4 regions of the Catenuloplanes indicus genome follow, and region 4 is predicted to be linked to each of the others. Evidence: riboswitches for the same ligand, from Rfam matches in the RefSeq annotation. Region 4 holds a riboswitch; each other region holds the start of a gene.

Region 1 (7,556 bases), 900 kb from region 4:
AGCGTGGCGGCCGGCGCGCGCCCGCCTGCGCGTTGACCCGGATGCCCGCGATCAGCCCGGAGATCGTCCAGGCCAGGTCCGCCGGGCTCTGCTCCCGGGTGATCGAGCCGTCGGCCTGCCCGGCGCGCACCGCGAGCGCGATCGCGTCCTGCCGGCGCCGACGGCCGTGCAGAGCTGCTCGGTCGTGGTGTCCGCGAAGCCGTGCCGGCGGAACGTGGCGGCGGCGGCCGCGAGCGCGGTGGTCTCGTCGAACGTGCGGGGCCGGGCCATGCGCCCGGCCCTATACCATTTTTGACTTTGGAATACAGAACCGCTCAGCGGTCCTCGAGGTCGCCTTCGGTACGCAGGTACGCCTCGCGCAGCCCGTCCAGCGTGGCCTGGTCCGGGTGCTCCCACATGCCCCGGTCCGCGGCCTCCAGCAGCCGCTCCGCGATGCCGTGCAGCGCCCATGGGTTCGACTGCTCGAAGAACTTCCGGTTCTCCTCGTCCAGCACGTAGGTCTGGGCGAGCGTGTCGTACATCCAGTCCGCGACCACGCCCGCGGTCGCGTCGTAGCCGAACAGGTAGTCCACGGTCGCGGCCAGCTCGAACGCGCCCTTGTAGCCGTGCCGGCGCATCGCCGCGATCCAGCGCGGGTTGACCACCCGGGCCCGGAACACGCGCGCGGTCTCCTCGGAGAGCGCGCGGGTGCGGACCGCGGAGGGCTGGGTGCTGTCGCCGATGTACGCGCGCGGTGCGGTCCCGGTCAGCGCGCGCACCGTGGCGATCATGCCGCCGTGGTACTGGAAGTAGTCGTCCGAGTCCGCGATGTCGTGCTCACGCGTGTCCACGTTCTTCGCCGCGATCGACATGCGCTTGTAGACCGTTTCCATGTCGGCCCGCGCCGCCACGCCGTCCAGCCCGCGGCCGTAGGCGTAGCCGCCCCACACCGCGTACACCTCGGCCAGGTCCGCGTCGCCGCGCCAGTTCCGGCTGTCGATCAGCGGCAGGATGCCGGCACCGTAGGCGCCCGGCTTCGACCCGAAGACCCGCAGCGTGGCCCGCCGTTCGTCACCGTGAGCGGCGAGATCGGCCGCCACGTGCGCCCGGACGAAGTTGAGTTCCGGCGACTCGTCGAGCGAGGCGACCAACTGCACCGCGTCGTCCAGCAGCGCCACCACGTGCGGGAACGCGTCCCGGAAGAACCCGCTGATCCGGATCGTCACGTCCACCCGGGGCCGGCCCAGCTCGTCCAGCGGGATCACCGCGAGCCCGTTCACCCGGCGCGACGCCTCGTCCCAGGTCGGCCGTACGCCGAGCAGCGCCAGGATCTCCGCCACGTCGTCACCGGCCGTGCGCATCGCGGCCGTGCCCCACACCGACAGCCCGACCGACCGCGGCCACTCGCCGGTGTCCGCGCGGTAGCGGCCGACCAGCGAGTCGGCCATCGCCTGCCCGGTCTCCCAGGCCAGCCGGCTCGGGATCGCCTTCGGGTCCACCGAGTAGAAGTTCCGGCCGGTCGGCAGCACGTTGATCAGGCCGCGCAGCGGCGACCCGCTCGGCCCGGCCGGCACGTAGCCGCCGTCCAGCGCGTGCAGCAGGTGCGCCATCTCGTCCGTGGTGCGATCCAGCCGCGGCACGATCTCCGTCGCGGCAAAAACCAAGATCTTTTCAACCAGCTCCGGGGTACGTACGGCCGCGCGCGACACCGCACTCCGAGCGGCGGCGGGGTCCCACCCTGCCGTTTCCATCTCCTCGACCAGGGACTTCGCCACCGCTTCCACCGCGTCCACGTCGGACATCGACTCCGAGCCGTCCTCGGCCAGGCCCAGCGCCTCGCGCAGCCCGGGCAGCGCCGCGACCTGGCCGCCCCACATCTGCCGGGCCCGCAGCATCGCCAGCACCAGGTTGACCCGGGCCTCGCCGCGCGGCGGCTCGCCGAGCACGTGCAGCCCGTCGCGGATCTGCACGTCCTTGACCTCGCACAGCCAGCCGTCCACGTGCAGCAGGAAGTCGTCGAACTCCGCGTCGTGCGGCCGGTCCGTGATGCCCAGGTCGTGGTCGAGCTTCGCGGCCTGCAGCAGCGTCCAGATCTGCGCGCGGATCGCCGGGAGCTTCGCCGGGTCCAGCGCCGCGATGTTCGCGTGCTCGTCCAGCAGCTGCTCCAGCCGGGCCATGTCACCGTACGACTCCGCGCGCGCCATCGGCGGCACCAGGTGGTCGACCAGCGTGGCGTGCGCGCGGCGCTTCGCCTGCGTACCCTCGCCGGGGTCGTTGACCAGGAACGGGTAGATCAGCGGCAGGTTGCCGAGCGCCGCGTCCGGCCCGCACGCGGCGGACAGGCCCACGGTCTTGCCGGGCAGCCACTCCAGGTTGCCGTGCTTGCCGATGTGCACGACCGCGTGCGCGCCGAAGTTCGCCGCCAGCCAGCGGTAGGCGGCCAGGTAGTGGTGGCTCGCCGGCAGGTCCGGGTCGTGGTAGATCGCCACCGGGTTCTCGCCGAACCCGCGCGGCGGCTGCACCATCACCACCACGTTGTTGCCGCGCAGCGCGGCCAGCACGATCTCGCCGTCCGGGTCCTGCGAGCGGTCGACGTAGAGCTCACCCGGCGCCGGTCCCCAATGCTGCTCGGTGACCTCGCGCAGCTCCGCCGGCAGCGTGGCGAACCAGGCGCGGTACTCCGCGGCCGGGATCCGCACCGGGTTGCCCTCCAGCTGCTCCTCGGTCAGCCAGTTCGGGTCCTGGCCACCGGCCGCGATCAGCGCGTGCATCAGCGCGTCGCCGTCCTGCGCCGCCACGCCGGGGAAGTCGCCCACGTCGTACCCGCGCTCGGTCATCGCCTTGATCAGGCGCACGGCGGAGGCCGGGGTGTCCAGGCCGACCGCGTTGCCGATCCGGGAGTGCTTGGTCGGGTACGCCGACAGCATCAGCACGATCCGCCGCTCGGCCGGCGGGACGTGCCGCAGCCGCGCGTGCCCGAACGCGATGCCGGCCACCCGCCGCGCCCGCTCCGGATCCGCGACGTAGACGGTCAGCCCGTCCGCATCGGTCTCCTTGAACGAGAACGGCACCGTGATGATCCGCCCGTCGAACTCCGGCACCGCGACCTGGGTCGCCGCGTCCAGCGGCGACAGCCCGTCGTCGTTGCCGTCCCAGGTGGCCCGGTCGCTGGTCAGGCACAGTCCTTGCAGGATCGGCACGTCGAGCGCGGCCAGCGCGCCCACGTCCCACGCGTCGTCCTCGCCGCCCGCCTGCGCCGCCGCCGGCGCGATGCCCCCCGCGCCGCCCGCGGCCAGCACGGTCACGATCAGCGCGTCCGCCTCCCGGAGCGAGTCGAGAAGATCCTCCCCGGGAGTACGCAGCGAGGCGCAGAAGATCGGCAGCGCCTTCGCACCGGCCTCCTCGACCGCGTCCGCCAGCGCGTGCACGAACCCGGTGTTCCCGGCCATGTGGTGCGCCCGGTAGTACAGGATCGCGATCCTCGGCCCGTGCTCGTTCGCGCTCCTCTCCCGGGGCAGGCGCCCCCAGGCCGGAGCCGGTTCCGGCGCCGCGAACCCGTGCCCGGTCAGCAGGATCGTGTCGCTCAGGAAGTGGTGCAGCTCGGCCAGGTTCGCCGGGCCGCCGTGCGCCAGGTACATGTGCGCCTCGGCCGCCAGGTTCGGCGCCACCGTGGACCGCCGCATCAGCTCCGCGTCCGGCGCCTGCTCGCCACCCAGCACCACGACCGGCCGGTCCTGCGCCCGCAGCGCGTCCAGCCCTTCCTCCCACGCTCGGTAGCCGCCCAGGATCCGGACCACCACCAGCTCCGCACCGTCGAGCAGACCCTCGAGATCTTCCACCGCGGTACGGGCCGGGTTCGCCAGCCGGAAGTCCGCCCCGCTGGCACGGGCACTGAGCAGGTCGGTGTCGGACGTCGACAGCAACAGGACGCGGGCCACCGCGGGCTCCTCCCTGGGGTCCGCGCCCCAGATCGTGACGGTTGTCGCGGCGACCGGAGTCTCCTGGCTCCCGGATCGACGCTCGCCCCCACCTTCCCGCCGTACCGTCCGGCAGTGGTCTTGCTGGGGTCCGCTCCCCGGTGACAGTGGCGGGACCGCGCCGGCCTCGCACCGGACTTCCTCCACCGTCGCCGCGCGCTTGTGCAGCCCTCCCACTTTCCCGACCCCGCCACCCACCCGTCAAGCCACCCCCAGTGATCTTGCTCGCCCTCCCCGCTCTCCGAACGCGCCGCGTCTCGCTGTGGCGCTCCGGTCTCGCGGTGGTGACCCGGCTTCGCTGCGCCCTCGGTTTCGCTGCCCCCGGCTTCGCTGCGGTCAGCCGGCTCCGTACGGGCAGCCGGGCGCTCCGCGCTCGAAATATCGCAATATCCCACCCCGCGCGACAGGCGCCGTCGCCGGCGAACGACGCTGCTCAGCCCTGTGTGATCAATCAGTGGAGCGTTTGGGATATCAACTTCGCTAGATGACCTCCTTTTCGCTCCACTGATTGATCACACAGGCTTCAGACCCGCAGCGGATGCGATCACCAAGTGCGGCAGCGGCAGGCTTTATCCGGAAATTTCGGGCGGCTGGCACACCTGTCCGGTGCGGTTCGTGCTTGAGAACGTCGGCATCCGCCGGTTCCGCGGTTGCGGTCGGGTCCCGGGGTGAACGCGCCGGGCACGTTGCGCCCGACATTTCGACATTTACAGGTCTCGCGGTTGCGGTCGCCCCTCGCGCCAGACACACCGGGCGCTTCGCGCCCGACATTTCGGCGTTTAGCGCCGCTGGCCCCGCAGCGCCCCGCGCTTCGGCCCGAAACGTCAGTAGCGGCCGGGCCTCGGCATCGATCCCTCACCCCGGCCCCGGAACGCTCGGACCCGCGGACGGTGAGGCGTGCCTACGGCAGTGGTACGGACCCGGTGCGTGCGGCGGGCGCGGTTGTGACGCACGTCGGGTCGTGGTGGCCGAAGGTGAAACGGTCTCCGCGACAACCCGTAGTATCCGCCGCATGTCCCCGCTTCCCGCTTCCGATCACCGGACCGTGCCGCAGCCGGCACCCTCCGGCGTCTCCGGCGGCGTGACGCGCACCGGTCCGGATGCCTGCCCGACCGCGCTCCAGGTCCACGCGGCCGCGGACGGCGGCCTGGCCAGGGTGCGGATTCCCGGCGGCGTGATCACCGCGGACCAGGCCCGGGTGCTGGCCCGCGCCGCCCGCGACCTCGGCGACGGCCACCTCGACCAGACCTCACGCGGCAACCTCCAGCTCCGCGCGCTCCCGCCCGGTGCCGAGATCGAACTCGGCGCCCGGCTGGCCGACGCCGGCCTGCTGCCCTCCGCCACCCACGAACGCGCCCGCAACATCGTCGCCTCCCCGCTGAGCGGCCTCGACGGTGCCACGCTGATCGACGTGCGCCCCTTGATCGACGCGCTCGACCGGGCTCTGCTGGCCTCGCCCGCGCTGGCCGCGCTCTCCGGCCGCTTCCTGTTCGCCCTCGACGACGGGCGCGGCGATGTGGCCGCCCTCCGCGCCGACGTCTGCCTCGCCGCCACGAACACCACCGAGTTCGCGCTGCTGCTCAACGGCGTCGACCACGGCCTCCGCGTCCCCATCACCGCCGGAGCGAACAGTCCCGCACCCGCCGGCGCGAACAGTTCCGCGCCCGCCGAGGCGAACGGCCCCGGTCCCGCCGAGGCGAACGGCCCCGCGTCCGCCGAGGCGACGCTTTCAGGTGGCGCCCAGGTGGCCGGTGTCATGGTCGCGGCCGCGGAGGCCTTTCTCGCCGAGCGCGCGGCGCAGGGTTCCGCTGGCTGGCGCATGTCCGAGATCGATCAGGGCGCGGACCGCGTCGCCGCACGTCTCGGCGCGACCGTCGCCGCACGTCTCGGCGCGACCGCCGCCGCGGTCACCCCGGCCTGGACGCCGCCTGATCCGCCCGCCGGCGTGATCACCGGTGCCACTGGCGCCACCGCGCTCGCCGCGATCATCCCGCTCGGCCGGATCTCCGCGACCCAGCTCGACCTGCTCGCCGCCGTCGCCGCCGAGGGCGCGGGCGAACTGCGCTGCACGCCGTGGCGCGGCGTCGTCATCCCCGGCCTGCCGGACGCCGCCCGGCTGCCCGCCCTGGCCGCCGCCGGACTCGCCGTCGACAAGCACTCGCCCTGGTACGGCATGACCGCCTGCGCCGGCCGGCCGGGCTGCGCGAAGTCCCGCGCCGACGTGCGCGCGGACGCCACCACGGTCGCGCTCGGCCTGCCGCAAACCGCGCCGGGTCCGCTGCCGGTCCACTGGGCCGGCTGTGAGCGCGGCTGTGGTCACCCCGCCACCCCGCACGTGCGCGTCCTCGCCGAGCCCGGCGGCTACCGCGTCGACGTGCCCGGCCGCACGCCCGCGGTGGCCCTCACCGATCCCGGCCGTCTCGCGGCGGCCGTCGCGGCCGCGCGGGCGGCCGGCACCTCGAACACCGCACAGGAGACCGGCGCGTGACCGATTATGACTATGTCCGGGACGGCGCGGAGATCTACCGCCGCTCGTTCGCCACGATCCGGGCCGAGGCGCGGCTGGACGGGCTGCCGACGGACGTCGCGCGCGTCGCGGTCCGGATGATCCACTCCTGTGGGATGACCGATCTGGTGGACGACCTCGCGTACTCCCGGGACGTGGTGGCCAAGGCCACCGCGGCGCTGCGCGCGGGCGCGCCGATCCTCTGCGACGCGCACATGGTCGCGGCCGGTGTCACCCGGAAGCGGCTGCCCGCGGACAACGAGGTCGTCTGCACGCTGCGCGACCCGCGCGTACCGGCGCTGGCGGACGAGCTGGGCACCACGCGTTCCGCGGCGGCGCTGGCACTCTGGCGGGACCGCCTCGACGGCGCCGTGGTCGCGATCGGCAACGCGCCGACCGCGCTGTTCCGGCTGCTGGAGATGCTGGACGCGGGCGCGCCCCGGCCGGCCGCGATCATCGGCATCCCGGTCGGTTTCATCGGCGCGGCCGAGTCGAAAGAGGCGCTCGCCGTACACCCGATGGGTTGTGAATTTCTGGTTGTGCACGGCCGCCGAGGCGGCAGCGCGATGACCGCGGCGGCGCTCAACGCCATCGCCAGCGAGGAGGAATGATGAGCGGTCGGCTCTACGGCGTCGGGCTCGGACCGGGCGATCCGGAGCTGGTGACCGTCAAGGCCGCCCGCCTGATCGGCGCCGCCGACGTGATCGCCTTCCACAGTGCCCGGCACGGGCGCAGCATCGCGCGCGGGATCGCCGCACCCTACCGGCGGGACGGCCAGATCGAGGAGGCACTGGTCTACCCGGTGACCACCGAGACCACGAACCATCCGGGCGGCTACCGCGGCGCGCTGGAGGACTTCTACGCGGAGGCGGCCGCCCGGCTCGCCGCGCACCTCGACGCGGGCCGCGACGTGGTGGTGCTGTGCGAGGGCGACCCGTTCTTCTACGGCTCCTACATGCACATGCACAAACGCCTTTCCGCACGGTACGTCACGGAGGTCGTCCCCGGCGTCACCTCGATCGCGGGCGCCGCGGCCGAACTCGGCCGTCCCCTGGTCGAGGCCGAGGAGACGCTGACCGTGCTGCCCGGCACGC
Region 2 (7,556 bases), 6.5 Mb from region 4:
TACGGTCGCCGCCGGCGAGGCCCCGCTCGCGCCCAGCGTGACCCGCCGCCTGATCGCCGCGTCCCTGCACCGGACCGCCGCGCGACGCTCGCTCGACGGCATCACGCCACGCGAACGGGACGTGCTCGCCCTGATCACCCGGGGCCTGTCCAACAGCGAGATCGAAGCGACCATGCACATCAGCCGCGGCACGCTGAAGACCCACATCGGCAGCCTGCTCACCAAGCTGCACGCCCGCGACCGTGCCCAGCTGGTGATCGCCGGCTACGAGTCCGGCCTGGCCACGGGTTGACGCCATGCCATATCTGCGCCGGCCCGAGCAGGGCCAAGGGAATACAGCCACACCGCAGGCCAGCCCGCGTGGCGGGCCGGAGCCGATCGCGGCCCGGGGCGTGCCCCCGGCTCCGGCCCGCAGCGCGTCAGTCGAGCCAGGCGTTGCCGGGCAGCTCGCTGAGCTGGTTGAGGTCGAGGGTCGGCGTGATCGGCGAGGCCGGGGCGAGACCGAAGTGCTCGACCGACTTGCGTACCCACTCCGCCGAGTCGATGTTCAGCGGGCCGGAGACCCACAGGGCGTACGGCAGGTTGACGAAGCGTTCCTCCTTGACCGCCCTCAGATCGCGGGACGCCGGGTTGGCCTTCAGCACGTCGACCTTCTGCTGGTAGGTCTGGCCCGAGTAGTCGACGAAGAAGATGATGTCCGGGTCCGAGGCGGCGAGCCGTTCCCAGCCGACCTCGGTCCAGGTGTCGGACACGTCGGCGGTCGCGTTGACGACGCCGGCCGCGTCGAAGACCGCCTGCGGGCCGCCGTACGAGCCGGAGGTGAAGATCGCGTCGGTGCCCGAGTCGAACAGGAACGCGGTCGGTGCCTCGCCACCCTTCGGCGCGGCGGCCAGGGCCGCGCGACGCTGGTCGATGTCGGCGACGACCGCGTCCGCGGCCGGGCGGTGACCGGTCAGCTCACCGACGTTGCGCAGGTCGGTGGTGAGCGCGGTCCACGCGTCCATCGTGCCGCGCGCGCCGTCCTCCTGCTTGCACGTCTCGCTGAGCAGGTACGTCTTGATGCCGTGCGCGGTCAGGTCCTCCGGCATCAGGTTGCGCGACTCGCTGAACCCGTAGCCGTACCCGGCGAACATCATCTCCGGGTTGACGGCCAGGACGTTCTCCAGCGTGGGGTACTGGTCCCCGACCACGGTCAGCTCGTCCACCCGCGCGTCCGGGTAGGCGAGCCGGAGCACGTCCCGGTCGCGGTCCAGCCCGGTGACCGCGACCAGCTGGTCGCGCGCCCCGGCGGCCAGCGCGATCGAGATGATGCCGCCGTCGTAGGCGTAGAGCCGGGTGACCGGAGCGTCCACGCTGACGTCCTGCCCGCAGTTCTGGACGGTGATCGCACCGGCGGCCGCGCCGGAGCCGGCCTCGCCGGAGGCGCACGCGGTCAGGCTCAGCACGAGGGCGGCGCAGACCGCGGTACGGATACGGCCGGACGAAACGGGACTCATGTCGGTGGGGCGTCCTCTCGGGGGTGGATGAGCAGGTGGAGCTGCGGGCGCGTGGGGTGCGGCACCTGCACCGAGCCGACACCGAAGTGCGACTCCAGGTGCGCGCTGCTGAGCACCTCGGCGGGCGGCCCGACGGCGACGACGGTCGCGGGCTCGGTCGCCCGGTCCGCGCCCGGATGCCAGCCGACGACGGCCAGCCGGTCGAAGAAGCGCAACGCCAGGTCGAGGTCGTGCACCGTGGCCACCAGCGTGCGGGACTGCGCGGCGAGGACGTCCAGCAGGCCGAGCTGCCAGGCGACGTCGAGGTGGTTGGTCGGCTCGTCGAGCAGCATCACCGGGCACCGCTGCACCAGGCCCCGGGCCAGCACCGCCCGGCGCCGCTCGCCGCCGGAGAGCTGGTCGCAGGCGGTGTCGATCCGGCCGGCCAGCCCGACCGCGTCGAGCGCGTCGCGCACCAGGTCCTGCTCGGCCCGGCCACCGCGCGCCCAGGGCCGGGTCTGCGGCACCCGGCCGAGCGCGACCATCTCGCCGACCCGCAGGTCCGCGGTCACGATGTCCTCCTGCGGCACGAACGCCAGCCGCCGGGCACGCTCACGCGCCGGCATCCGCCGCAGATCGACCAGCCCTTCCGACGCCAGCGGACCACCCCGGCCGGCCACCCCAAAGCCACCACCAGGCCCGCCGGAGGCCGCCACCGTGCCGGCATCGGCGGTCGCGGCAGGTGTGGCGCTGAAGGTTGCCGTTGCATCAGTGCCAGCGGGCACTGCCGTGCCGGCTTCGCCGATAACCGCTGTGCCGTCGCCGACTGGCGGTGCCGTGCCGGCGCCCGCGACCGCTTCTCGGCCGACATCGCCGATCAGCGCACGTCCGGCGCTGGGGGTCAGCACGCCGGCCAGCACGCGCAGCAGCGTCGTCTTTCCGGCGCCGTTCACGCCGATGATGCCGAGCCGCATGCCGTCCGGGACCTCGAGGTCGACGTCGCGCAGCACGACACGGCCGCCGAGCCGGGCCGCGACGCCCTCCAGCCGGAGTGCGATCACCGGTCACCGCCGAACCGGTACTGGGTCCGGCCCATCAGCAGCAGGAACAGCGGCGCCCCGAGCACGCCGGTCACCACGCCCAGCGGGATCTCCTGCGGGCGTACCGCGACCCGGGCGAGGACGTCGACCCACACCAGGAACACCGCGCCGGTCACGGCCGCGACCGGCAGGACGACGCGGTGCCGTGCGCCGACGACCAGGCGGGCGGCGTGCGGCACGATCAGGCCGACGAAGCCGACGCCGCCGCTGACCGCGACCAGCACGCCGACCAGCACGGACAGGCCGACGAACAGCGTGGTCCGCAGGCCCGCCACGCTGATGCCGAGTGCGGCGGCGGTTTCCGGGCCGGCGGCCAGCGCGTCCAGCCACCGGTGGATCGCCAGCATGCCGGCGCCGAGCACCGCGACGAGCACGGCGGGGATCCACAGCTTCTCCCAGGTGGCGCCGCCGACACTGCCCAGCATCCAGAACATCACCGAGTTCGCCGCGCGTGCGTCGTCGCTGAGGAAGACCAGCAGGGACGCGATCGCGGACAGGCCGGAGGAGAGCACCACGCCGGACAGCACCAGCCGCAGCGGGGTCAGACCGCCCTGCGCGGTGGCGATCAGCCAGATCAGCACGGCGGAGCCGACCGCGCCCAGTAGCGCGCCGGCCGAGACGGCGTAGATGCCGAACCCGGCGAGTGCGCCGGTGGTGATGGCGGCGGTGGCGCCGACCGAGGCGCCGGAGCTGATGCCGAGCAGGTACGGGTCGGCCAGCGAGTTGCGGACCAGGGTCTGCATGCCGGCACCGGCGACTGCCAGGCCCGCGCCCACGACCACGGCCAGCAGCGCGCGGGGCAGGCGCAGTTCCCAGACGATCACGTCCCAGCGCCCGGGTGCGGCGCCGGTGAGGCGGTCGGTGACGGCGGCGACGACGTCGGCCGGCGGTATGCGTTCGGAGCCGAAGGCCAGCGAGGCGATCACGCTCAGCACGGCCGCCACGGCCAGCACGATCATGAGCGGCCAGAACGGCAGCCGCCGGGGCGGTCTCAGGTGCACGGCGAGGGGAGCCTCTCGGTCCGGAGACCCTGATCGCGAGAGTCCATCGACAGCAAGGTGAGCCGACAGGTCTTCGGACTCGGGGTCAGCCGGTGGCACGGCCTTCCCAGGGAAGGGTCCCCAGTGGCGTCGTCGTGCCGCCGTCGCCCTTACCGCTGCGCGCCAGTCCCGGAATCGCACCGGAGTTCCCTGGCATCCGTCAGGATGCGGTCGACTCGCGCCGGACAGTAGCACACGCGTCCCGCCGGCCGGTTCCGGCGACCGGCGGGACGCGACGGCCGTCACTGCGGCGTGGTCAGCCCGTACTTCGCGCGGAACTTCTCCACCCGGCCCGCGGTGTCCAGCAGCCGCTGCTTGCCGGTCCAGAACGGGTGGCTGGCCGCGGAGATCTCCACGTCGAGCACCGGGTACGTGTTGCCGTCCTCCCATTCGACGGTCCGGTCGCTGGTGGCCGTCGACCGGGTCAGGAACGAGAAGCCGGCACTGCGGTCGCGGTAGACCACGTAGTGGTACGACGGGTGGATTCCGGATTTCATGGCGATGGTTCCTTTCGTTGACGATCCCTACGCCTGCGCGTGCGAGGCGCGGGTGAGTTCCGGCAGCGGGAAGCAGCCGGCGAACGGGTCGTCCCAGCCGCGCCAGCCGTCCGCGCCCTCGGCCAGTTCCGCGTCGGTGAGCAGGCACGCGGTCAGGTCGCGGTGCAGGTCGGCGGCGTCGGTGTCGACCCCGACGAAGACCAGCTGGGTGTGCCGGTCCCCGTAGTACGGGTCCCAGTCGACGTCGGCGGCGAGCCGGCGCCGGTCGCCGGCGTGCGCGAGGTGGGCCGCCGGCAGCGCGTCCAGCCAGTGGCCGAGCGCGCAGAGCGAGATCGCGTACCCGGCCGACTCCCAGACCAGCGTCGTGTCCGGCTGACTGGCGATCCAGCAGACGCCGCGTCCCCGTACCGTCTCCCCGGTCACGCGTTCCAGCAGTGCGTGCAGGCGCCGCGGATGGAACGGCCGGCGTGCCCGGAACAGCAGCGACACCACGCCGCAGTCCGGCGCCGGCTCATCGGCGCCGACCGCGTACCCCTCCAGGCTCCGGGTCAGCGGATCCGGCGCCGCCGGGTCGTGACGCGCGACGGCCGGCGGCGTGACCGACCCGGCGGGCAGGTGCACGTGCGCCGCCCACGGCGCGAGCCGGTGCAGCAGGACCTGCAGCCGCGCCGTCTCCAGCCCGCCGCCGGGCGCCTCCCCGTGCAGCACGACCGTGTCCGCGTACTCGATCTGATGGCAGACCACCTCGGCCACGGACCGCCGGTCGTCGTCGGCGGCGTGCAGCCCGCGATCGGCGAGATCATCGGTGCTGTCCAGGTCGTCGAGCAGGTGCGCGGCGTCGGCGACGGTGACGTAGGCGCCGATCCCCAGCCGCCGGTGCACCGCGTGGTGGTGGGCGTAGGCGTCGGCGAACATCCGCGGCTCGATCGCCTCCGGCAGCACCAGGACCAGATCAACCCCTTCGTGGGTACGGGTGAGCCGCTCCAGCAGCGGAAGCAGTTCCTCCCGCAGCGTGCACGACACGCACCCGTGCACCAGCGTGACCGGCACGTCCTCCAGGACCGCGGCCGCGGTGCTGACCCGGCGGCGCAGGTTCCCGGACACGTCGTAGCTGATCAGCAGCGCACCCGCGGCCCGCACCGCCCGCGCGGCCGCGAGCGTGGCGCCCGCCCGGAAGCCGCTGACCACGGTGAGCGCGACCCGGTTCTGCGACGTCATCCCGGCGCGGCCGATCAGGCGTGCGCGGGGTGCGCGTCGGCGGGGTCCCATTCCGGGAACGGGTCCGGCAGCGCACGCCAGGCGTCCTCGCCGGCCGCGATCTCGGCCGGTGTGAGCAGGCAGCCGCGCAGGCCCCGCTGGATCCGGCCGATGTCCAGACCGACCCCGATGAAGACCAGTTCCTGGGTACGGTCGCCGAACCGCGGATCCCAGCGCCGCTCCAGCAGGGCCCGCTCGTCCGGGTCGTCCGGCCACTCACCGGTCGCCGCGACGGACAGCCCCGCCGGGTCGAACCGGCCGCTGGGCCCGGCCTGCGACCACAACCCGATCGTGTCCGGCCGGCTGGCCAGCCAGAAGAAGCCCTTCGCCCGCAGCACGCCGGACGCGACGACGTCCCGCTCCAGGAAGTCCATCAGCCGCTGCGGGTGGAACGGCTCGGGCGCCCGGAACACGGTGCTGCTGATGCCGTACTCGAGGGTCTCCGGCACGTGCTCGCCGTTGAGCTCGGCGGCCCAGCCGGGCGCGGTCTCGGCCGCCTCCATGTCGAAGCGGCCGGTGTCGATCAGTTCGCTCGCCGCCACCCGGCCGAACGTGGTGCAGACCTGCCGGGCGCGCGGGTTGAGCCGGGTGACCAGCGCCCGTACCGTGTCCAGCTGCGCCGGTGTGACCAGGTCGGTCTTGTTGATCACGACCAGGTCGGCGAACTCGATCTGGTCCACGATCAGGTCCGCGACGGTCCGGTCGTCGTCGTCGAACGCGGCGATCCCGCGGCTCTCCAGCGACTCACCGGCGGCCAGGTGGGCCAGCACGTGCGGCGCGTCGACGACCGTGGCCATCGTGTCCAGCCGGGCCAGGTCGTCCAGCACCGCGCCGTCGGTGTCCCGCACGCCGAACGCGAACGTGGCCGCGACCGGCATCGGCTCGGAGATGCCGCTGGACTCGATCAGCAGGTAGTCGAACCGGTCCTGCCGGACCAGCCGGACGATCTCCTCGAGCAGGTCGTCGCGCAGGGTGCAGCAGATGCACCCGTTGGTCATCTCGACCAGCCGCTCCTCGGTCCGGGACAGCGCGCCCCCGTTCCGTACCAATGCGGAATCGATGTTGATCTCGCTCATGTCGTTGACGATGACCGCGACGCGCAGCCCGTCCCGATTCGCGAGCAGGTGGTTGAGCAGCGTCGTCTTCCCCGAGCCGAGGAACCCGGAGAGCACCGTCACCGGCAGCCGGTTCACGGCGCGGTCACCTGCCGTCCCCGGTAGAGCCCGCAGTGCGTGCAGGCCTGATGCGGTACGACCGCCTCCCGGCGCGGGCAGGGGCAGGTCGCCAGCACGGGCGGGCTCGCCTTCCACCGCGCACGGCGGTGCCGCGTGTTGGCGCGCGAGGTACGTCGCTTCGGAACAGCCATCGTCGGCTCCTTTCGCTGAGCCTAGACGATAACGGTTCCCATTTTCAGCTCTGCGGCCGCCCCGCCGTCAGCAACCGGCGCAGGAACGGTGCCGTCGGTCCGGGACCGGCCGCTACCTGCGCCGGCGTACCCGTGTTGATGATCCGGCCGCCGGCCCGGCCGGCACCCGGGCCCATGTCGACGATCCAGTCCGCCGCGGCCGCGGAGTGGATGTCGTGCTCCGCGATGACGACGGTCTGACCCCGCTCCAGCAGCAGGTCCAGGGCCCGCATCAGCCGCTGGGCGTCGTCCGGGTGCAGGCCGGTGACCGGCTCGTCCAGGATGATCAGGCCGGGGTCGCCGCGGCGCCGGCCGCGGAGCACGGCCCGGGCCAGCTTGATCCGCTGTGCCTCGCCGCCGGACAGCGCCGTGCCGCTCTCCCCGAGCGTGAGGTAGCCCAGGCCGATGCGGTCCATCGCCGCGAGCAGCGCGCCGAGCGGCTCCGGCTCGTCGAACACCCCGGTCGCCTCCGCCACGGTGAGCGCCAGCACCTCGTCGATCGCGAGGCCGCGGTAGGTCACCGCGAGCACGTCCGGGGTGTAGCGGCGCCCGTCGCAGGTCTGGCAGACCAGGTACGTGTCGCCGAGGAACTGCATGTCCAGCTTGATCTGACCGAGCCCCTGGCAGGTCTCACACCGGCCGCCGGCCGAGTTGAACGAGAAGACCGACGGGCTGGCCAGCCCGCGCGCGTGCGCCTCCGCCGTGCTCGCGAACAGGGCCCGGATCTGGTCGAACGCCTTCGTGTACGTCGCCGGGTTCGACCGCGGCGTCCGACCGATCGG
Region 3 (7,556 bases), 2.2 Mb from region 4:
GGCCGCGCCGGACGTCCGGGACACCGCCTGGCCGCAGATCGTCGCGCTCTACGACCAGCTGGCCCGCCTGGACCCGTCGCCGATCGTGGCGCTCAACCGCGCGGTCGCGGTCGCCGAGCTGGACGGCCCGCACGTGGCACTGACCGCGGTCGACCGTCTCGGGGACGCACTGGCCGGCTACCACGCGTTCCACGCCGCCCGCGCCGACCTGCTCCGCCGGCTCGGCCGCGGTGCCGACGCACGCGCGGCCTACGACCGGGCGATCGCGCTGGCCGGCAACACGGCCGAGACCGCCTACCTGACCCGCCGTCGCGACCAGCTCCGCTGAGCGGCGACTCCGGGGCCGTACCGGCTATTCCGGCGCGGCCGCAGCGGGGGTGGCGGCGTGCGCGCGGCGGGCGATGCCGGCCAGCAGGTCGGCGACCTGGACGCGTGGGTCGGCGCGGGAGTCGGCCATGGTCAGCCCGGCCAGGGCAGACCGTCCTGAGTCGTCGGTCAGCGCGGCCTGGAGGCGGCGCAGCCGGGTGGCGGTCAGCGCGCTCTGCTCGTCGTGCGTCACCACCACCTGCCGGCCGCCGGCGGCCCAGGTCAGCACGGTCTCGGCCAGCGCGGGCAGCAGCGGTTCCAGGGGCGGCGGGATCGCCGGGTCGTCGTCCTCCAGCCGGCGCAGCAGGTCGCGGGTCCGGCCGGGCTCGATCGCGGCGAGCACGGCGGCGGCCGGTTCCGGCACCGCGCGGATCAGCGTGTCGCGGGCGCGCAGGAACCGGTCGACGGCACCGGGCACGCGCCGCTTGACGCGCACCAGATCCGTGAACGCGGTCAGGAACGCATGCCAGCCGGCCCCCGCCGCACGACCGGCCCGGTGCAGCGTCTCCGCCTCGCGCCGGTGCGCCCGCGCCAGCCGGGTGCCGTCCGCGTAGGACGGCTCGCCCAGCAGCAGGTCCACCACGCGGGTGACCAGGAAGAACTCCTTGTCCACCAGGTGCACGTGCGCCCGTCCGCGCAACGCGGTCAGCAGCCACTCGCGGGCCTCGGCCGCATCCGGCCCGCGCAGCAGGCCGCCGGACTTCAGCTCGTGCGGCGAGCGGCGGAACCGGGACAGCAGCGTCACCGCCTCGTCCACGGCCAGGTCCACGCCGGCGTGCGCGATCACCGGCATGCCGGGGTGCAGCAGGTTCGTGCCGGAGAACCCGGACTCGTCACAGGCGATCTCCACCACCGCGCCGGTCAGCGCGCCCGGCGCCAGCAGCCCACCCTGCAGCGGCGTCCTCACCCCACCATGGTCGCCCGTGCGTCAACCGCTTTCGGGGTACCCTCGGCCGGTGTTCTCGCCACACGGACCGTCGCTGCGTGAGCTGGCCGGGCAGGCGCTGACCTCGGTCGAGCGCGGCTACGACCTGCTGGCGCCGAAGTTCGACCACACCCCGTTCCGTACGCCGGACCCGCTGCTCGACGCGACCGCGGCGGCGCTCCGCACGCACGGCCCGTTCCGCACCGGGCTGGACGTGTGCACCGGCACCGGCGCCGGTCTGGGCGTGCTCGGGCCGCTCTGCACCGAGCGGGTCACCGGCGTGGACTTCAGTGCCGGGATGCTCGACCGGGCCCGCGCGGCCCACCCGGGCGCCACGCTGGTCCGGGCGGACGCGCGCGAGCTGCCGTTCGACGCGGAGTTCGACCTCGCGGTCACGTTCGGCGCGCTCGGCCACTTCGAGCCGGCCGAGCGTCCCGCGCTGTTCGGCGGCGTGCACCGTGCGCTGCGGCCGGGCGGTCTGTTCGCGGTGCCGGTCGGCACGCCGCCACCGGTGACCTCACCGGCGTACTGGGTGACGACCGGCTTCGACGCGGCTATGCGGGTGCGCAACGCGCTGTGGCGGCCGCCGTTCGTCATGTACTACCGGATCATGACGCAGCCCGCGATCCAGGCCGCGCTGACCGCGGCCGGGTTCACCGTCGACGCCGTCGACCTCCCCGCGCTCGGCCACCGCCGCGACGGCACCCCGCGCTGCCGCCTCCTCCTCGCCCGCAGGCCCGTCTGAGCCCGCAGGCCCGTCTGAGCCCGTCCGGGTCAGGGCATGCCCGCGGCGGCGCAGGCGGTCTGGAGCGGGCTGATGTCGTCGAGGTCCATCGGGGGCAGCGGGATGGCATCGCTGAGGATCGAGCCGCCGTCGCGGTGCAGGCGGTCGTAGAGGCCGGCGGTCTGGAGCACCTCCTCGTCCGACCGTTCGAGGTCCTTGCCGATCTGCGCGCGCTCGGCCAGGTCCGGGACGGTACCGGCGACCGCGTGCGCCTCGAGGCGCGCGCAGGCGGCGATGCCCGGGTCCTCCGGTGCGGGAATGAGCCAGAAGACCGCGGCACCGACCGCGGCGATCACGGCGATACCGCGGGCGAACGCGATCGCGTTCGCCCGGTTGACGGTCACCGTCCACGGATCGTCGGGCGTTTCGGAATACGTCACGAGCGAAGATCATCCGATAGACGGAACCGCGCCGCATCCCCTTTCCGGCGCCCGGTGGCGGCTCGGCGGTCCGGCGTGACCGGACCGCCGCCGAGAGCCGAGATCCCGCCTCCGGGATCGGGGATCAGGCCTTCAGCGCCGCCGACACCAGGTCCCGCGCCTCCTCCTGGATCTGCGCCAGGTGGTCGTCGCCCTTGAAGGACTCCGCGTAGATCTTGTAGACGTCCTCGGTGCCGGACGGCCGGGCCGCGAACCAGCCGTTCTCCGTCGTCACTTTCAACCCGCCGAGCGCGGCCCCGTTGCCCGGCGCGGACGTGAGCGTGGCCGTGATCGGCTCACCGGCCAGCGACGTCGCCGTGACCTGGGACGGCGACAGCTTCGCCAGCACCGCCTTCTCCTCGCGGGTGGCGGGCGCGTCGATGCGCGCGTAGGACGGCGTGCCGAACCGCTCCACCAGCTCGCCGTAGTGCTGGGACGGCGACTTCCCGGTCACCGCCTGGATCTCGGAGGCGAGCAGGCAGAGCAGGATGCCGTCCTTGTCGGTGGTCCAGACCGAGCCGTCGCGGCGCAGGAACGACGCGCCGGCGCTCTCCTCGCCGCCGAACGCGACGGAGCCGTCGAGCAGGCCGGGCACGAACCACTTGAAGCCGACCGGCACCTCGATCAGGCGGCGGCCGAGCGACGCGGCCACCCGGTCGATCATCGAGGAGGAGACGAGCGTCTTGCCGACCGCGGCGTCGGCGGACCAGCCGGAGCGGGAGCCGTACAGGTACTGGATCGCGACCGCGAGGTAGTGGTTCGGGTTCATCAGGCCGCCGTCCGGCGTGACGATGCCGTGCCGGTCCGCGTCCGCGTCGTTGCCGGTGGCGATCTGGTACGCGTCACGCTTGCCGATCAGCGACGCCATCGCGTACGGCGAGGAACAGTCCATCCGGATCTTGCCGTCCCAGTCCAGCGTCATGAACGGCCAGGCCGGGTCGGTCTCCGGGTTCACCACGGTCAGGTCCAGGCCGTGCCGGGACGCGATCTCGCCCCAGTACGCCACGCTGGCGCCGCCGAGCGGGTCCGCGCCGATCCGCACGCCCGCGTCGCGCACCGCGTCCAGGTCGAGCACGGACGGCAGGTCGTCCACGTAGGACGCGAGATAGTCGTACCGGCCGGTGGTGTCCGCGTTGACCGCGCGCGCGTACGGCATCCGCCGCACGCCGGTCAGGCCGTCGGCGATCAGCGCGTTCGCCCGGTCCTGGATCCACTTGGTGGCGTCCGTGTCGGCCGGGCCGCCGTTCGGCGGGTTGTACTTGAAGCCGCCGTCGGCCGGTGGGTTGTGCGACGGCGTGACGACCACGCCGTCCGCGAGCCCGTTGCGCTTGCCCCGGTTCGCGGTCAGGATCGCGTGCGACAGCGCCGGCGTCGGCGTGAACCCGTCCCGGCTGTCCAGCAGCACGGTGACGCCGTTCGCCGCGAACACCTCGACCGCGCTTATCGTGGCCGGCTCGGACAGCGCGTGCGTGTCCCGCCCGATGAACAGCGGCCCGTCGACGCCCTGCTCCTCCCGGTACTCACAGATCGCCTGGCTGATCGCCACGATGTGGTCCTCGTTGAACGCGGACTTCAGCGACGACCCACGGTGCCCGGACGTACCGAACGCCACCTGCTGCGCGGGCACGCTCACATCCGGATGCCGATCACGATAGGCGGCGAGCAACTCCGCCACATCGATCAGATCGCCCGGCTCCGCGGGCTGGCCGGCACGGGGGTGAACAGACACAGCGGTCTCCTCGGGTTCGCGCATGAGGACGTCTCCCCCCGACCCTAATGTCCACCAGCGCCACCCGCCCGCCACACCCCCAAGATCAAGAACGTCCGGAGCTGATGTTCCCACTTCCGGCGTGGCCGCTGTGATGTCCGTACCGCCGGGTTCTGGATCCGGCCCCGGAGGCGCGCGAGCGGGACGGGTAGGGTGCGGGGTGGCACGAACTGTTGCGAGGTGCCCGGCCGGAGGCGGCCGGGAGAATCGGGAAGCCGGTGTGAATCCGGCACGGGCCCGCCGCGGTGACCGGGGAGCCGCCGCCCATGCGCGTACGCGCGGCCACTGGCCCTGACCGGCTGGGAAGGCGGGCGGTGAGGTGACGATCCGGGAGTCCGAAGACCGGCCTCGCGCCTGGTGACCCCGGCATGCCCGGGGCCGGACCGCAGCGGGAGCCTGCCGTGAACCATGACCTGTACGAGATCATCCACCGTCGCCGCGACGTGCGCGGCCAGTTCACCGGCGAGCCGGTGCCGGACGACGTGCTGGACCGGGTGCTCGACGCCGCGCACGCCGCACCGAGCGTGGGCCTGTCCCAGCCGTGGGATTTCGTGATCGTCCGCGGGCGCGCGGCGCGGGAGCAGTTCCACGCGCACGTACGCCGGGAGCGAGAGATCTTCGCGGCCACGCTGGACGGTGACGCGGCGGCCCGGTTCGCGCGCATCAAGATCGACGGAGTGCTGGAGTCGACGCTGTCCATCGTGGTCACCTACGACCCGGACCGCGGCGGTCCCGCCGTGCTCGGGCGGCACGCGATCGCGGACGCCGGCCTCTACTCCGCCTGTCTCGCGGTGCAGAACCTGTGGCTGGCCGCGACCGCGGAACGGCTCGGCGTGGGCTGGGTGTCGTTCTACCGCGAGGAGTTCGTCCGCGATCTGCTCGGCATCCCGGCGACGATCCGGCCGATCGCGTGGCTGTGCATGGGGCCGGTCACGCACCTCGAGGAGACCCCGGACCTGGAACGCCACGGCTGGCGCCGACGCCGCCCACTGCACCTCGCCCGGCACGACGACCGCTGGGGCGGCCGGGACCGGCGATAGGCCGGCGGGTCACGGAACGTGGTGGCGGGTGCCGCGGCGGCGGATCAGTGGCGTGTGGCGCGCTCCGGGGACGGCGCCGTGTGCAGCGCGGACGCGGTCAGCAGGGAGAGCGCGAACACGCCGATCAGGCGGGCGCCCGTGGTGTGCACCAGGAAGGCGCCCGGCAGCTGGGAGATCAGCACCGTGCCGGCCACGGCCACCAGCGCGGCGGCACCCCAGAACCGGCCCCGCCGCGTCGCCACGGCCGGTGGATCGCCGTGCCAGGCGCGCAGCAGCCGGCGTCGTCCGATGTGGACCGCCAGCAGCAGCGAGGCGATCGCGCCGCCGACCGTCGAGGCCAGATCGGCGACCGGCGCGTGCTCGGTGACCGCGTCCCAGACCTGGTGGGACGCGGCACCGAGCAGCGCCGACAGCACGGTCACCAGGAACGCCGGGCGGCTCGCGCCCAGCACGCCGTAGTCGCGCGGCGCCAGCCACACCGGCCGCGCGGGCAGGTGCGCGGCGACGACCGGCGCGGCCCGGCGCACCAGGATCGCGCACGCCAGCGTGACCGGCAGGCAGAACAGCGGAAGGCCGGCCGGCCCGTGCGCCAGCTGGTAGAGCGCGATACCGCGGACCGACTCCAGGACGGTGCCGTCCAGCGCGTACGCCAGGTCCGGCGACGCCGACCCGATCACCAGCGCCACCCCGTCGAACCAGCGTGGCCGCCACAATTTGAGCGGGAGCGGTAACGCGGCGTGCGAGGGGAACGTCAGCGGCATGCCCGCACCCTAGCGATGGATGAGGTCAGCGGGCGTGGCGGCGGTGCAGGCCGGCGAGCCGGCCGAGCGTGTCGGTCACGGTGCGGCGCTGCCGGTCGGTGAGCGCGGCCGCCGCGTCGGCGATGTCGTCCGCCAGTGGCCGCAGCTCGTCAACCAGCCGCTGCCGCGCGTACGGCGTGATCGCGACCGTCTGCCGGCGCCGGTCCGTGAGGTGCGGCCGCCGTTTCGCGAAGCCGCGCTGCTCCAGCCGGTCGACCAGCCCGGTCGCGGCACCGGACGTGACACCCAGCAGCCGGCCGAGTTCGACCGGACCCATCGGTTCGCCGGAGATCGAGAGGTGCTTGAGCGCGAGGTAGTCGCCCGCGGTCAGGCCCATGCGGCGGGCGACGGCCGCGTCGAGTTCGGCGGCGGCGACGGCGAGGTGGTGCACGGCCCACGCCAGATCGCCCGCGGCGGACGGATGCTCGGACATGCGGAAGAGCATACGATGGCTTAGAAACTAAGCTGTCCACAATGGGAGGTACCGGCGGGCGACCGCATCCGCTCACTGACGCTCGCCGCTGCGACCACCGCGTTCGTGGCCACGCCCACGCTCGGCGCGGTCTTCGGCAACGGCGAACGGACCCGCCGGTACGACACGGTGATCACCCCTCCGGCGTACGCCTTCTGGGGCTGGGCTCCGATCTTCGCCGGCATCGTCGCGTCGACCGGTGATCGCGGCGTTCGTGGCCGGTGCGGCGGGGTCCGGCGGTGGCCGGTGCGGTCGGGCCTGGTCGTTCGGGCGGTGGCCGATGCGGTCGGGCCTGGCGGTTCCGGCGGCCGGTGCGGCTGGGTCCGGCGGTTCCGGTGGCCGGTGGTGACGCCGCCAGAGGAGTCCGGCCGCAAACAGGCCAGCCTCCTAGGATGCGGTAGGCGGTGTGCCGGACCCGCCGGTGACCGCAGCCGCACCAGCGGATCGTTCCGGGCCCCTTCGCGGCGTTACCGGCGGATCGTTCCAGGCGTTTCGCGGCGGCCCACCGGCGGATCACTCCGGGCGCTCCGCGACGGCTGCCAGCGGATCGCTCCGGGCGCTGCGCGGCCGGAATTTCGATACTTGGCAGGCGGTAAGACGAGAAGGGACGCGGAGCGCCGAGATTTGGTATTTGCCGATCGCGAAGGCGGCGCTCGTCCCGGCGGTGCCCGGGCGTCCGGGGCTCAGTGCAGCGCGGCGGCGGGCTGGGAGTCGGCGACGGTACGGGCGGCGCGGACGAAGGCGGCGACCGCCGGGGAGCGGGACGAGGCCGGCCAGACGACGGAGAGCGACACCGGTTCCAGATCCGGTACCGGCCGGTATGCGATGCCCGGCCGGGGGAAGCGCCGCGCCACCCACTCGGGCAGGAACCAGACCGCGCTGCCCACCTCGACCAGGCTGAAGATCTGCGAGAGGTCGCGCAGCCGGGGTGCGGCCGGCGGCGCGACCCGGCCCTGCTCGGCCGGTGAGCCGTAGGGAAGCC
Region 4 (7,556 bases):
GGTCGGGAGTCAAGCCTAGTATTCATGTAGGAAATATGGGTAAGCTCCGTGCAGATTTCCGGCCGTAGAGTGAGGGTGCCGCATGACCGGGGCGCATGTCATCGCCGACGGGACCGAAGCGCTGGAGGTGGCACGGCGGCTCGCCGCGAAGTTCGCCAAGGAGGCGGCCGCGCGCGACGCCGAGCGCCGGCTGCCCCGCGCCGAGCTGGACCGGCTGTCCGCCGCCGGCCTGCTCGCGATCACGGTCCCGGCCACGCACGGCGGCGCCGACGTCGACGCGGTCACGCTGGCCGAGGTGCTGCGCCTCCTCGCGGCCGCGGACCCGAACATCGCGCAGATCCCGCAGAGCCACTTCGTGTACGTCAACGTGATCCGCGCCCAGGGCACGCCCGCACAGCAGGCGTTCTTCTACCGGGAGCTGCTGGCCGGCAAGCGGTTCGGCAACGCCCAGTCCGAGGCCGGCACCAAGCACGTGCAGGACTACCGCACCCGCCTGCAGCGGACCGGCGACGGTTTCCGGCTGGACGGGACGAAGCACTACAGCACCGGCGCGCTGTTCGCCCACTGGATCCCGGTGCTGGCCCGCGGCGACGACGAGAAGCTGTACGTCGCGTACGTCGCGGAGGACACGCCCGGCCTCACCGTGATCGACGACTGGGACGGCATGGGCCAGCGCACCACGGCCAGCGGCACGGTCCGGCTGGACGGCGTGCACGTGCCCGCGGACCGGGTGCTGCCGCACCACCTGACGTTCACCGGCCCGCAGTTGCACGGCGCGGTCGCCCAGCTGCTGCACGCCGCGATCGACGCCGGTATCGCGGACGGCGCGCTGGCCGAGGCGGTCGAGTTCGTCCGCACGAAGTCCCGGCCGTACTTCGAGAGCGGTTTCGCGCAGGCCTCCGACGACCCGCTGCTCATCCAGCGCTTCGGCGAGCTGGCGATCGAGGTCCGGGCCGCGCACGCGCTGCTCGCCGACGCCGCCCGCACCGTGGACGCAGCCCGCGCCGACCTCACCGACGACAGCGCGGCCGCGGCCTCGGTCGCGGTGGCGACCGCCAAGGCGTACGCGGACCGGGCCGCGCTCACGGTCACGAACGCGCTGTTCGAGGTGTCCGGCACCCGGTCCAGCCGCGACCCGCTCAACCTGCACCGGCACTGGCGCAACGCGCGCACGCACACGCTGCACGACCCGGTCCGCTGGAAGGTCCAGCACATCGGCCGGTACGTGCTCAACGGCACCCGGCCGCCCCGGCACGGGCTGCTCTGACCCGAGCGACACAGGGGAGTTCCACCATGAGCCTCACGTTCCACTGGTTCCTGCCGACCTCCGGCGACAGCCGGGACATCGTCGGCGGCGGGCACGGCGTCGCACCCGGCGGCGCCGCGCAGGCCCGGCCGGCCACCACTGCATACCTGGGCCAGATCGCGCGCTCGGCGGAGCAGCTCGGCTTCGAGGGCGTGCTCACCCCAACCGGTGCGTGGTGCGAGGACGCCTGGATCACCACCGCGATGCTCACCGAGGTCACCGAGCGGCTGAAGTTCCTGGTCGCCTTCCGGCCCGGCCTGCTCTCGCCGACGCTGGCCGCGCACATGGCGACCACCTACCAGCGCCTGTCCCAGGGCCGGGTGCTGCTCAACGTGGTCACCGGCGGGGAGAGCGCGGAGCAGCGCGCGTACGGCGACTTCCTGGACAAGGAGGCGCGGTACGCCCGTACCGACGAGTTCCTGCACGTGGTCCGGTCACTGTGGCGCGGCGAGAGCGTGACGTTCGACGGCGAGCACGTGCGCGTCGAGCGGGCGCGGCTCAACCGGCTGCCCGACCCGGTCCCGCAGGTCTACTTCGGCGGCTCCTCCGCGGCCGCCGGCCCGGTCTCCGCCCGCCACTCCGACGTCTACCTCACCTGGGGTGAACCGCCCGCGCAGGTCGCCCGGAAGCTGGAGTGGATCCGCGGGCTCACCGCCGCCGAGGGCCGCATCCAGCGGTACGGCATCCGCCTGCACACCATCACCCGGGACACCGCCGAGGAGGCGTGGGCCGAGGCCGGCCGTCTGCTGCGCGGCATCTCCGACGCCGAGATCGCGAAGGTCCAGGCCGGCCTGCACCGCAGCGAGTCCGAGGGCCAGCGCCGCATGCTCGCGCTCAACGGCGGCACTCGCGACGGCCTGGAGATCTCCCCGAACCTGTGGGCCGGCGTCGGCCTGATCCGCGGCGGCGCGGGCACGGCGCTGGTCGGCAGCCACACCGAGGTCGCCGACCGGATCGAGGAGTACGCGAACCTCGGCCTCAGCGAGTTCATCCTCTCCGGCTACCCGCACCTGGAGGAGGCCTACTGGTTCGGCGAGGGCGTCCTGCCCATCCTGCGCGAGCGCGGCCTGTGGCAGCACCCGGCCGGCGAGCCCACCCTGCGCGACACCGTGACCGTCCCGTTCACCCCCGAGCCGGTTCGATCCAGCTGACCGCCGTACCCGGCCATGGCTGATCGCGCCGGTTACGGCGTGGTGCTACTCCGTGCTGTTCATCGGGAGGCGGATCTGGAACGCGGTGCCGGAGTCCGGGTTGAGCAGCGCGATCGTGCCGTGGTGGCGTTCGATGATGGCACGGCTGATCGCCAGGCCGAGACCGCTGCCCGGGATCGCCCGGTCGCGCGTTCGGGAGCTGCGGTAGAAGCGGGAGAACAGCCGGTCGCGCTCGTCCGGTGGGATGCCGATCCCGCGGTCCGCCACGACCAGCTCGGCCACGTAGTCGCCGTCCGCGGCGAGCGTGACCGTGACCTCGCCGCCGTCCGGGCTGTACTTGATGCCGTTGCCGATCAGGTTGTCCAGCACGCGCCGCAGCCGCATCCGGTCGCCCGGCAGGACCAGCGACTCGGGTGCGTCCACGCGCAGCGTGATCGAGTCGCCGGTCAGCGAGGCGCGGGCCGCGTCGGCCGCCTCACGGACCACCTCGGCCAGGTCGCACGGGGTGAGCTGCACGGTGGCGTGGCCGGTGTCCAGCGCGGCCAGGTCCAGCAGGTCGTCGATGATGCCGCGGAGCAGCGTGGTGTTGCGGTCGATCACCTCCAGCAGCGCCGGGCCGTCCGCGGTCAGCTGCGCCGGTGTGGCCTCGCGGAGCAGGCTGGTGTACGCGCTGATCGAGGTCAGCGGCGTCCGCATCTCGTGCCCGATCAGCGCGAGATACTCGTCCTTGCTGCGGGCCAGCTGCAGCTCCAGGTCCTCGGCCCGGCGGCGCTCCAGGAACTGGCCGACGTGCGCGGCGATCCCGGCCAGCAGCGCGACCAGCGCGTCCTCCGGGTCCTCGACGACCTCGGCGAAGAACGCGAGCACGCCGAGCGTGTCGTCGCCGGACCGGACCGGGATGGCCAGGGCGGCGTGCAGTTGCGACGTCTCGATCGTGTCCGCGGGCAGCAGCGCCTCACCGTCGGCCAGGTCGCGGATCCAGACCGGCTCGCCGGTCAGCCACGCCTTGCCGGAGATCCCCTGGCCGTACGCGAGCTGATCCGGCACGTGCATCGCGGCCACGCTGCCCGGCGCGCTCCAGTGCGCGGCGGCCCGCAGCACGCCGCCGGGGCCGTCGACCAGCCACAGTTCCGCGTGCGCCCAGCCGAGCGTGCGGACCACGGCCTCGAGCACCCGTGGCCCGGCCTCGGTCGCGCTCGCGGCCTCGGCCAGCGCGGACGCGACCGCCAGCTCACAGTCGCGGAACCGTTCGGTGCGCTTCAGCTCGGTGACGTCCTGGAGCGCGATCACGGCGCCGAGCCGCTCACCGGACGCGTCCGCGATCGGCTGGCCGTCCACCAGCAGCACGCGCGGGCGCTGCATCGGCGAGTCCGCCAGCACCTCCAGCCCGTGCAGTTCCTCACCGGCGAACGCGCGGGACAGCGGCGTGTCGTCCGGCGCCATCGGCCGCCCGTCCGCGTGCCGGAGCCCGAAGTCGAGCGGGTGGCCGCCGGACGCGAACGGCTCCGGCGTACGCCCGGTGAACCGCAGCATCGGCGCGTTGATCAGCACCCGGCGGCCGGCCGCGTCGCAGGCGACCACGCCGTCGTGCAGGTTGTCCAGCACCGCGTCCAGGAAGCGCCGGTGCCGGTCCGCGTTCTCCAGCGCCTCCCGCTCGGCCACGAACGTGCCGCACACCTCGGCCGCGTGCCCGACCACGGACTGCTCCGCCGCGGTCCAGTCGCGCGGCGTGTAGTCGACCACCGCGCAGACGCCGACCACCGCGCCGGTCCGGGACCGGACCGGATAGCCGAGGTAGGCCCGCGCGTCCGCCTGCCGCACCGGCGCGTCCGGCGGTACCCGCGCGTCGTCGAGCACGTCGTGCACGACCAGCGGGCAGCCGGAGTCCAGGATCACCCCGGCGAGCGTGGACGCGGCCGGGATCGCGCCCAGGTCGGCCCAGGCGGCGGGCAGGTGGTAGCCGCCGCTCATCAGCATGCGGCGCCCTTCCAGCAGCTGGACCAGGCCGGTCGGCGCGCCGGTCGCCCGCGCGGCCAGTTCCGCGAGCCGGTCCGCGGCGTCCTGTGAGAGCGAGCGGCGCGAGACGTGCACCCAGTCCGCGTCCGTGCCGGTCACGGCGGTGCTGCCCGTCGTCGCCACCGGCCCGTTCCTCTCGTCGCGCCTGCTCTTCTCCTGTCAGGTTAAAGCGGCGAGCTGCCTCAAAACCGGCAAATCACGGACCGGCGCGTACGACGTCCGCGCCCCACCGCCCGATTCCGCACCGCTCGGCGCCATGCCGGAGCGGCACGCACGGCCGCCGCCCGGAGCAGCGGGCGGCGGCCTGGTGGGTCAAGCCGCGGTCGCGGCCACGTCCGGGCGGACCGCCCTCGGCGACCGTGGAGTGAGCAGCAGGCCCAGCGTGGCGCCCATCGTCGCCCACATCGCGGCCAGCTCGGCCAGCGACGCGACCCGGAAGTCCCAGATCAGCTGCGGCGGCACGTCCGCCGGGAGCTCTCCGCCGGTGGCCGGCCAGATCAGCATGAGCACCGTGTAGCCGGCGATCCCGGTCAGCACGCCGGCGGTCACCGCGAGTGGCGCCGACTGCCCGCGGGCCACCAGCACCTGCCGGACCAGCACGGCCAGCCAGGAGATCGCCGCCGCGGCCGCGATCAGTGACAGGTACTGCGCGGTGCGTGCGCCCACCGTGTCCGGGTCGCCGACCGCGGGCGGGTTCGCCGGGTACTTCAGCGCCGGGACCAGTGCGAACGACACGAACCCGAGGAACGCCAGCAGCGTCGCCCGGCCGAAGTCGGTGCGCCCGGGCAGCCGGTGCCGCACCCGCGCGAACACCACGGCCAGCACCAGCGCGAGGCAGACCGCGACCGCGAGCGCGGCCACCATGCCGCCGGCGATCTGCGTGGCGCGGCCGACGAGCGCCTCCTCCGCGGGCTCACCCGCGGTGCGCGCCTCCTCCACGGCGAGCGCGCGCTCGATGACCGGCTCGACGACGACGAAGGCGACCAGCGAGGCGGCCACCCCGGCCGCGACGCCGGCGAGCGCGCCCCGCCGCAGCACGCCGCCCAGCGTGACCGCGCCCATCAGTGACACGGAACGCCGAGCGCGTGCCGGCCGTCGTGGGTGAACTCGTGCAGGTACTCCGCGACCGCGCCGGTCGTGACCAGCCCGTTCTCCTGCAGCAGCAGGTAGAACACGACGAGCGCGACGACGGCCAGCAGCCAGGCGAGCAGCGGCACCCGGATCGGGGCGACGGCGGGGTCGACGGCCGGTGCGGAAACGTGGGACGGCATGATGAATGATCCTCTCGTCCATGCCTCGTGGCGATGTGATGCGTCGCCATGGCCGGTCTCCTGGCTCCCGGATCATCACGCCCGCCCCGGCCTTCCCAGACCCGCGAGGATCCGGTGGCGAGGGTGGAGCGGGCACTCCCCGGTCACAGTGGCGAGGACCGCGCCGGAATCACACCGGCTTCCCGAGCACCATGGCCCGCGCAGCGTACCGCCGCCCGAATTCCGCGGACAAGAGCTGGTGATCGATGCCCCACATGATCGAGGCGCCGTGCACAGCGTGCACGGCGCCTCGATGACCGGCTCTAGACCTGCTCGTCCTCGGTGGGGGAGCGGTGGAAGATCACGTCGTAGATGCGGCGGTGGGCCGCGATGCCACGGCGCTCGAACTTCGTCATCGGACGGTGCTCCGGCCGCGGCGCGAACCGGTCGAACGCGTTGGTCAGGCCCGGTTCCGCGGTCAGCGTCTCCAGCATGGCCTCCGCGTACTCCGCCCAGTCGGTGGCGCAGTGCAGCGTGCCGCCCGGGCGCAGCCGCGAGCGGAGCAGCCCGACGTGCGCGGGCTGGATCAGCCGGCGCTTGTGGTGCCGCGCCTTCGGCCACGGGTCCGGGAAGAAGACGTGGATCGCGTCCAGCGAGCCGGGCGCGAGCTGGTGACCGACCAGCGTCAGCGCGTCGCCGAGCGCGACCCGCACGTTCGTTAGGCCGCGGCGCTCGCTCATGCTCAGCAGGTTGCCGACGCCGGGCGTGTGCACCTCGACCGCCAGGTAATCGCGCTCCGGGTCGGCCGCGGCCATCGCCACGGTCGCCTCACCCATGCCGGAACCGATCTCCAGCACCGTGGGCGCCTCGCGGCCGAAGAGCGCGGCGAGGTCGAGCGGCAGCGCCGTGGCCGGGTCGAGCGGCACGTCGACGCCGTGGCTCTCCCACAGCCGCTCCATCGCGTCGTGGTGCTTCGGACTCATCCGCCCCCGGCGGGGATGGAACGTCCGCACCCGGGCGGGAGGCAGCGCGTTGATCTGATCGGCCAGCGCCTCCATGTCCGCGGACAGCTGGAGCGCTTCGTCAAGATCAGTGTTCGTCTCGATACTCATCAGACCCAAGACAATACCCAGCGGGTACGACAGAAGCGCAGCTCCCGCCGTACCCGTGCTGGGGTTTAGTGGTTGTTTGCGGGTGTTTATCCGAAAGTGCAGGTAGTGGCAGGAGTCGGATTACTCCCCGTCCACGACGCGATGAACCCGGCCGTGGTGGAGGCGCCCGGCGCGAGCACGCCGTTCCAGGACGCGTTGCTCACCGTGACATCGACACCCGATTGGGTGACATTCCCACCCCACGCCTGCGACACGGTCTGCCCGGCGCCGAACGCGAACCGCGCGGTCCACGACCGGCTGGCCGCGCTACCGCCGTTGGCGATCACCACCTCGCCCTGGAAGCCGCCCTGCCACTGACCGACGATCGTGTACGTGGCGGTGCAGCCCCCGCCGGAGCCGCCGGTGGGCGTGGGGCTGCCGGTCGGTCCGGGCGTCGGGCCGGCCGTCGGCGACGGGCTGCCGGTGCCGGTCGGCGTCGGCGTGGGCTGGGTGCCGTTGATGGCCGCGACCAGCGGCGCATACCACCTGTTCGCGATCTTCGCGTCGCCGGCCGCGTTCGGGTGCACGCCGTCGCCGGTGTCGGTCGCCGGTACGAAACCGGTCCACTGATCCACCACCGTGATCGGCGACGCGGCCGTGCTCCTCGACGCGGCCCACGCCGGGATCGCCGCGTTGAACGCCACGGTCCGCGCCGCGCACTCGGTGCAGCTCGGCGGGTCAA

What was found. A riboswitch is a leader RNA that binds a small molecule or an ion and turns the genes downstream of it on or off. The one in region 4 is predicted to bind cobalamin.
Region 1: another riboswitch for cobalamin. It lies ahead of cobN (cobaltochelatase subunit CobN); the one in region 4 lies ahead of J2S42_RS31555 (CbtB domain-containing protein).
Region 2: another riboswitch for cobalamin. It lies ahead of J2S42_RS02435 (FecCD family ABC transporter permease); the one in region 4 lies ahead of J2S42_RS31555 (CbtB domain-containing protein).
Region 3: another riboswitch for cobalamin. It lies ahead of bluB (5,6-dimethylbenzimidazole synthase); the one in region 4 lies ahead of J2S42_RS31555 (CbtB domain-containing protein).

Annotation. Positions count from the first base shown of each region.
Region 1 covers NZ_JAUSUZ010000001.1:7,835,743-7,843,298, forward strand. Annotated here, with positions in the region: gene cobN (cobaltochelatase subunit CobN) at 315-3,917, opposite strand; cobalamin riboswitch at 3,975-4,099, opposite strand; gene J2S42_RS34990 (ferredoxin-like domain-containing protein) at 4,969-6,444, shown strand; gene J2S42_RS34995 (precorrin-8X methylmutase) at 6,441-7,073, shown strand; gene J2S42_RS35000 (precorrin-2 C(20)-methyltransferase) at 7,073-7,556, shown strand, end outside.
Region 2 covers NZ_JAUSUZ010000001.1:444,095-451,650, reverse strand. Annotated here, with positions in the region: gene J2S42_RS02450 (LuxR C-terminal-related transcriptional regulator) at 1-292, shown strand, start outside; gene J2S42_RS02445 (ABC transporter substrate-binding protein) at 420-1,496, opposite strand; gene J2S42_RS02440 (ABC transporter ATP-binding protein) at 1,493-2,536, opposite strand; gene J2S42_RS02435 (FecCD family ABC transporter permease) at 2,533-3,534, opposite strand; cobalamin riboswitch at 3,624-3,806, opposite strand; gene J2S42_RS02430 (type B 50S ribosomal protein L31) at 3,858-4,112, opposite strand; gene J2S42_RS02425 (GTP-binding protein) at 4,140-5,330, opposite strand; gene J2S42_RS02420 (GTP-binding protein) at 5,345-6,562, opposite strand; gene rpmF (50S ribosomal protein L32) at 6,559-6,735, opposite strand; gene J2S42_RS02410 (excinuclease ABC subunit UvrA) at 6,780-7,556, opposite strand, start outside.
Region 3 covers NZ_JAUSUZ010000001.1:9,108,374-9,115,929, forward strand. Annotated here, with positions in the region: gene J2S42_RS40860 (RNA polymerase sigma factor) at 1-328, shown strand, start outside; gene J2S42_RS40865 (hypothetical protein) at 353-1,273, opposite strand; gene J2S42_RS40870 (class I SAM-dependent methyltransferase) at 1,323-2,036, shown strand; gene J2S42_RS40875 (hypothetical protein) at 2,066-2,455, opposite strand; gene pgm (phosphoglucomutase (alpha-D-glucose-1,6-bisphosphate-dependent)) at 2,580-4,247, opposite strand; cobalamin riboswitch at 4,424-4,627, shown strand; gene bluB (5,6-dimethylbenzimidazole synthase) at 4,664-5,302, shown strand; gene J2S42_RS40890 (DUF4184 family protein) at 5,347-6,063, opposite strand; gene J2S42_RS40895 (MarR family winged helix-turn-helix transcriptional regulator) at 6,089-6,535, opposite strand; gene J2S42_RS40900 (LysR family transcriptional regulator) at 7,258-7,556, opposite strand, start outside.
Region 4 covers NZ_JAUSUZ010000001.1:6,938,774-6,946,329, forward strand. Annotated here, with positions in the region: gene J2S42_RS31535 (SfnB family sulfur acquisition oxidoreductase) at 83-1,267, shown strand; gene J2S42_RS31540 (LLM class flavin-dependent oxidoreductase) at 1,294-2,457, shown strand; gene J2S42_RS31545 (sensor histidine kinase) at 2,503-4,596, opposite strand; gene J2S42_RS31550 (CbtA family protein) at 4,786-5,535, opposite strand; gene J2S42_RS31555 (CbtB domain-containing protein) at 5,535-5,744, opposite strand; cobalamin riboswitch at 5,778-5,952, opposite strand; gene trmB (tRNA (guanosine(46)-N7)-methyltransferase TrmB) at 6,047-6,781, opposite strand; gene J2S42_RS31565 (cellulose binding domain-containing protein) at 6,922-7,556, opposite strand, start outside.